Regions from separate parts of the Rhizobium sp. LjRoot258 genome, predicted to be linked through region 1. Evidence: predicted binding sites of a transcription regulator. Region 1 holds the regulator's gene; the other holds the start of a gene.
What was found. The regulator LexA, encoded in region 1, represses DNA repair genes until DNA is damaged. The targets are predictions, from matches to a motif close to TGTTCNNNNTGTGTTCNG.

Region 1 (3,417 bases):
GAAACCAGGATCGTACGTGAAGGAAGCCGTGTGCTTGTACAGGGCGCCGATATCAATGACGTCAGGGCCGATCGTGCCGCTCTTGACGGCGAGATCGACTGATTTATCACCGATTTTCAGTGTTGCGCTTTGTTCCGTCATGCTGATCCTCCAAACTGGCGGTTGGCGCCATAAAAGCGCCATAGGGTTAAGCGTCGTCGACGATAGCTATATGATCGCGCGCCCAATGCCAAGTTCCCGTGATGCCATTTTGTGCATCGCAGTATCAACTTTTGGGCACTGCTGCGATGAGCCCTGCGCATAGCAGAAGCTGATGATTATCCTTGGCTTTTCTGGCTTCCGATTTTCCTTCAGATTTCAATCGATTATTGTTGCCTCGAGCCTGAAGAGCTTGCTTTGTGGTTGCAAGGGGGCTGTTTTTCGGCGCAGATGCATGCCGGGGTTGAAGCCATTTGTGAGACAGGCCGCCCCCGGCGCGGATGCGCTTGCTCGCGTGGCAGAGCGTTCTTTGTCCGGGCTCAATCTGGTCAAAAGCCTCCGCGCGCCTTCCGCACGCAATCACCCGTCTCCTGGCCAACGTGGGTTACGACCGCGACGCTCAGCTGCTCTTCGTGGTTTCGACGCGCGGTGGCGACGGAGATGGATCATGGGCGGTTCTTCGTATTTTCTCCGGTCTTCCTCGGGGCCGGCGCCGCCCTCTGGTTTGAGCTCGCAAGTGACCGGCCAACGATCCGCCTTGGGGCATGGTTTGTTGCGTTGGCGCTGATTTTCGATCAATGGCGAAGGGCGCTGGCGGCGGAGCTAGACCAGCTACCGAGTACTGAAGCGTATCGCCCCTGACCGGCGGCGGGGACAGCGAAGGCCAAGCTCCAGGACTCTCGGATGAGGAATTGCGTCATGCCCGCAATGCGTTGCGGCAGCCTCTGCGACGGGCGTTGAAAACCGCGTCGTTTGCCTGAAAGGCGCCTGGCGCACCGCCCCGCACGATAGCGGCTACGTTCTGACAATCGTCGAAAACCTCGCTTACGTCGGCGCTGCGTGCGATACCGCCGATATCGTCGTGACGCCCGTTCGCCTGCGTGCGACCGAATGCCGGTCGGGCGCACTGCTGTTCACCGGAGAAATCCTGCGCGGCTCTGGCGCCGCCGAGGGGATAGACGACCTGGGCTCACCCGTCGTTACGGCCGCCTATACCACGCTTGACCGCCCCTGGATGCCGCATCGGGCGTACAACTGGCGAAGCGGCACGTTTGACGGTGAGCCGCCTGCCTCTAATGATAACGACGAATGAGGCCGACGAGCTTGCCCTGAACCTTGACGCGGTCGGGTCCAAAAATACGCGTTTCATAAGCCGGGTTCGCGGCCTCAAGCGCAATGGAGGCGCCCTTCCGGCGGAAGCGCTTGAGGGTCGCTTCTTCGTCATCGACGAGTGCGACAACGATGTCGCCGGGATTTGCGGTGCTGCCATTGCGAATGATCACCGTGTCGCCATCGAAAATGCCCGCTTCGATCATCGAGTCGCCCTTGACCTCAAGCGCATAGTGCTCGCCTGGGCCAAGCATGTCGGCCGGAACCGTGATGTCGTGAGTATTGTTCTGGATTGCCGAAATCGGCACACCGGCGGCGATCCGTCCCATAACCGGTACAGAGGCGGAGCTGCCGTTGTCGGCATGTGCTACCGGTTTCGGTGGCGCAACCGGTTGCGGTTTGCCGAGACTGCCTTCGATGACGCTCGGCGAAAAGCCGCGGCGGGGTTGCAAGCTCGGGTTATATGCCTCTGGAAGCTTGATGACCTCCAGGGCGCGGGCCCGATTCGGCAGTCGGCGAATGAAGCCACGTTCTTCGAGCGCTGTAATCAGCCGATGAATGCCTGACTTCGACGCGAGGTCCAAGGCATCTTTCATTTCATCGAAAGAAGGGGGGACACCGGACTCCTTCATTCGCTCGTGAATGAAGAGAAGAAGCTCCTGTTGTTTGCGCGTCAGCATCGAAGTTGAACCCCAGAGTCGTGAAACAAAGCCAGAACAGACACTATATGTTCCATATGTGTTCCGCAAGTGCCTAAATTTTCGTAAAACTTGCCCGCAACTTGTTCAGTTTTCTCAGCTCATTTGACTGAAAGCGCCGAAGGGGGTTGCATTGTCCTGCTACCCGGCGCACATCTTCGCAAATTCCGGAGAGTTGCTATGAGCGAAGCGCATCCGCTGGACCACATCGTGCTGCCGGTCTCCAATATTGGGCTCGCGCGCGAACGTCTCGGAAAACTAGGATTCACCGTCGCGCCCGATGCCCGGCATCCGTTTGGAACCGAGAACGCCTGCATATTCTTCTCCGACGAAACTTACCTAGAGCCCCTGGGGGTCGCCAGCGCGGAACTGCACGAGGCGTCGGCAAAGAAAGGGAATGTCTTCACCGCGCGTGATCGCGCCTTTCGGTTTCGATGCGGGGATGATGGATTCTCTGCCGTGGTCTTCGCGACCGCAGATGCCGATCGCGACCACGCTCGGTTCCTTTCCGAAAGGATCAATGGCGGCGAGATGCTGCAGTTCGAGCGACCGATGAAGATGCCCGATGGATCGGAGGCCACAGCCGCGTTCAAGCTCGCTTTCGCGGTGGATCTGCGGGCTCCGGACTTCTTCTTTTTCACGTGCCAACGGGTCAATCCGCTGCCGGCCGATCGAAAAGCGCTGCATGTGCACGCAAACGGCGTCCATGGGATCGCAGAGATCGCTCTGGTCTCGCCAGATCCCAAGGCGTTCGGATCATTCGTACGCGCAGCGGCGCACAGCCCGGTCATTGTCAACGACGCCTTCGGCGTGAGCGTCGTCACTCCGAATGCCAGGATCAGCATTCTATCCCCCGATGGATTGTATGCCTATTTCGACCTTCCTGCAGCGTCGACCGATCGCGGCCTGAGAGGCATTGCCATCGTCTTCAAGGTCGACGATCTTGCCGTGACAGAAGCGCATTTGGCTGCTAACGGGATGACCTACACGCGCAAAAACAATCGAATTCTGGTGAAGGCGGCTGCCGGGCAGGGCGCGCTCTTCGCCTTTGAGGAGAAACGATGAGCCAGACAAAGTCCGAAGTCGTGGTTGGCGAAGGCGCCGGCCGCGTCACCTTTTCCAATGCCGGTAAGCTGTCGCTGATTGCTGGGCCCTGCCAGATGGAGAGCCGCGACCATGCCTTCATGGTCGCCGGCGTGCTAAAGGAACTCTGCGACAAGCTTGGCCTCGGCCTCGTCTACAAGTCCTCCTTCGACAAGGCGAACCGCACCTCGCTGTCGGCCCAGCGTGGGATCGGCCTTGAAACGGCGCTGGAGGTCTTTGCTGACCTCAAGAAGGAATATGGCTTTCCGGTTCTAACCGACATCCACACCGAGGAGCAGTGCGCCGAGGTAGCGACCGTCGTCGACAT
Region 2 (3,417 bases), 300 kb from region 1:
CATCACTGCTGCGCGAACTGCGCAAGAACTATCCGGACCTGAAGTTCATCTTCGTTTCGGGCTATGCCGAAGATGCATTCGCGCGCAACCTGCCGCCGGATTCCAAATTCGGCTTCCTGCCGAAGCCGTTCTCCCTGAAGCAGCTTGCTGTCGTCGTCAAGGAGACGCTCGACAGCTAAGGGGCGCCGCGGCGCCCCTATTCAATGATCAACCTGCGAGCGCGACGGCAATTTCAGCCGCCAGTCGGGCATTGTTTTCCACCAGCGCGATGTTGGTCTTAAGGCTCTGGCCGTCGGTCAGGTCAAAGATGGTGCTGAGCAGGTAAGGAGTGACCTCCTTGCCGCTGATTTCGTCGCGTTCGGCGCTGTCGAGCGCCCGCTCGATGTAAATCTCCATTTCTTCCCGCGGGATCTCGTCTGCCTCCGGCACGGGGTTGGCAATCAGCATGCCTCCGTCGATGCCGAGCTGCTCGCGCACCGTCTGGAAGTTGGCGATTGCGGCCGGGCTGTTGAGCGTGAGCGGACTGCGCAATCCGGAGGCGCGCGACCAGAAGGCGGGGAATTCCTCGCTTTCATAGGTGACAACCGGCACGCCCGCGGTTTCGAGCACTTCCAGGGTCTTCGGAATGTCGAGGATTGCCTTGGCGCCGGCGCAAACGACGATGACGCCGGTGCGGCCAAGTTCCTCGAGGTCAGCGGAGACATCGAAGCTTTCCTCGGCACCGCGGTGGACACCACCGATGCCACCGGTGGCGAAGACCTTGATGCCGGCACGTTCGGCGGCGATCATCGTCGCTGCCACGGTCGTCGCGCCGTGACGGCGCTCGGCGATCGCAAAGGCGAGGTCGGCCCGCGAGACCTTCAGGACATCCTTGGCCTGCGCCAGCTGCTCCAGCTGATCGGCTTCGAGGCCGATGTGCAGCGTACCGTGAATGACCGCGATGGTGGCCGGGACGGCACCCTCCTCACGAATGAGCGCCTCGACGCTGCGGGCCATCTCGATGTTGCCGGGGTAGGGCATGCCATGCGTGATGATGGTCGATTCGAGCGCCACAATCGGCGCGCCGCGCTGCTTGGCGCTCGCGACCTCTTTGGAATAGGCGATCGGCAGGAGGGGGGAGATCGGTTTCGTCATTGTCTCTTCCATTTCGTCGGTATTGGCTTCAATGCAAAATTCTCGCCGGTGGAACAAGCGAAAGTGTCTCCCTGACCAAATCCGGGGAGAGGTTTTCATTGACGGCGTACGGAGACTGTACCGTAAGAGCTGCGGCAGCGGCGCCCTCCCGAACGGCATCGGCCAAGGGAATACCGCGCATCAATCCGGAAATAACGCCGGCCGCGAGCGAGTCGCCGGCGCCAGTGACATCTGCAACGCCCTCGAGGTTTACCGGCTGCAGGGCAACGACGCGGCGATCCGCAAAGGCGATCAGCTCGCGCTGGCCGCGCGTGACGACGCCGCCGCGCAACCCGATGTCACCCAGCAGTGATGGCCAGTGCGCCGGATCGTTAGGGCGTTCGCCCGTCAGCGCGGCAGCCTCGGCCTCGTTCAGGAAAAGATAGTCTATCCCTTGAATGCACGGCTTCAGCTTGATTGCCTTCGCCGGCGAGATTGCGATCGCGCCCACCGGCTTGCCGAGCGCTTTAGCGCGCTCGACGATCGACGCCAGGGTCTCTGCCGGCAGGTTGGCATCGAAGAGGATGAAATCAGTGGCGGCAAAGGCATCGCGGACGGCGCGGATCGAGAGCCGGCGCGGCAGGAACATGCGGTAGAGATCCATGTCGGCAAGGGCAATCACCAGGTTTCCGTCGTTCTCGATGATGGCGGTATAACTCGGCGTCTTCCGATCCAGGAAAACGAAGGGGCGATCGTGAACACCTGCGAAATCGGCTGCCTCGCTGACCATCTCGCCGACTGGATCGCCGCCACGGGGCGAGATCATCGTCACGTCGAAGCCCAGCCGGGCAAGGTTGCGCGCCGCATTGAAGCCGCCGCCGCCTGGCTCCTCGAACCATGAGCCCGGATTGCTGGCGCCGGCCACCGTGCCGCCGGATATGCGTCCGCGCCTGTCGATGTGTGCGCCGCCGAGGACAAGAATCTTCTGCTTCATTTCATCGTCCTGCATCACCGGAAAGATACGAATCGTCCCGCCGCCGCCGCCACGTTGGCGACGAGTGCCCTATCTCTAAGCCGTTGCTTTCCATTACTAAAACAAATGTAGAACACAGGCCATTTTACCTTTTTCTTTCAATTATTTGAACCCAGCTTGCGCAGTGAGAACAAATACGGTACAAAATCGAGATCGGCGGCGACATTGCTTGAGCGGCTTCAATAACCTAAAGGTGGATCGAATGTCACAGAATACATTGCGGCTTGTAGAGGACAAATCGGTGGACAAAAGCAAGGCACTTGAAGCGGCACTCTCACAGATCGAGCGGTCGTTCGGCAAGGGCTCTATCATGAAGCTGGGCTCGAACGAGAGCGTGGTCGAGATCGAGACGGTCTCGACGGGCTCTCTCGGGCTCGATATTGCGCTCGGTATCGGCGGACTGCCGAAGGGACGCATCATCGAGATTTACGGGCCGGAAAGCTCGGGCAAGACGACGCTGGCACTGCAGACTATTGCGGAAAGCCAGAAAAAAGGCGGAATCTGCGCCTTCGTCGACGCCGAACACGCGCTCGATCCGGTCTATGCCCGCAAGCTTGGCGTCGATCTGCAGAACCTTCTGATCTCCCAGCCGGATACCGGCGAGCAGGCGCTCGAGATTACCGATACGCTGGTGCGCTCCGGCGCCATCGACGTGCTCGTTGTCGACTCCGTGGCTGCGCTGACGCCGCGCGCTGAAATCGAAGGTGAAATGGGCGATAGCCTGCCGGGGCTTCAGGCACGGCTGATGAGCCAGGCGCTGCGCAAGCTGACGGCTTCGATTTCGAAGTCGAAGACCATGGTCATCTTCATCAACCAGATCCGCATGAAGATCGGCGTTATGTTCGGCTCGCCGGAAACGACGACCGGCGGTAACGCGCTGAAGTTTTATGCTTCCGTTCGTCTCGACATCCGCCGTATCGGCGCGGTCAAGGAACGCGAAGAGGTGATCGGCAACCAGACGCGCGTCAAGGTCGTCAAGAACAAGATGGCGCCTCCCTTCAAGCAGGTCGAATTCGACATCATGTATGGCGAAGGCGTGTCCAAGACCGGCGAGTTGGTCGACCTCGGTGTGAAGGCGGGTATCGTCGAGAAATCGGGTGCCTGGTTCTCCTATAACAGTCAGCGCCTCGGTCAGGGTCGTGAGAACGCGAAGATTTTCCTGCGCGACAATCCGGAGGTTCTACGCGAGATCGAAGCATCGCTTCGCCAGAATGCTGGACTGATCGCTGACCGCTTCCTGCAGAATGGCGGGCCTGATGCAAATGATGGGG

Region 2: a site for LexA is predicted at 2,205-2,222, ahead of recA (recombinase RecA). Genes of this name have one in related genera too.

What each region holds. Positions count from the first base shown of each region.
Region 1 is NZ_CAXUST020000001.1:1,368,891-1,372,307, forward strand. It holds gene gltA (citrate synthase) at 1-141, opposite strand, end outside; gene lexA (transcriptional repressor LexA) at 1,272-1,988, opposite strand; gene ACSQ9D_RS06905 (VOC family protein) at 2,187-3,071, shown strand; gene kdsA (3-deoxy-8-phosphooctulonate synthase) at 3,068-3,417, shown strand, end outside.
Region 2 is NZ_CAXUST020000001.1:1,668,167-1,671,583, reverse strand. It holds gene cckA (cell cycle histidine kinase CckA) at 1-179, shown strand, start outside; gene ACSQ9D_RS08410 (pseudouridine-5'-phosphate glycosidase) at 208-1,134, opposite strand; gene ACSQ9D_RS08405 (carbohydrate kinase family protein) at 1,163-2,107, opposite strand; gene recA (recombinase RecA) at 2,349-3,417, shown strand, end outside.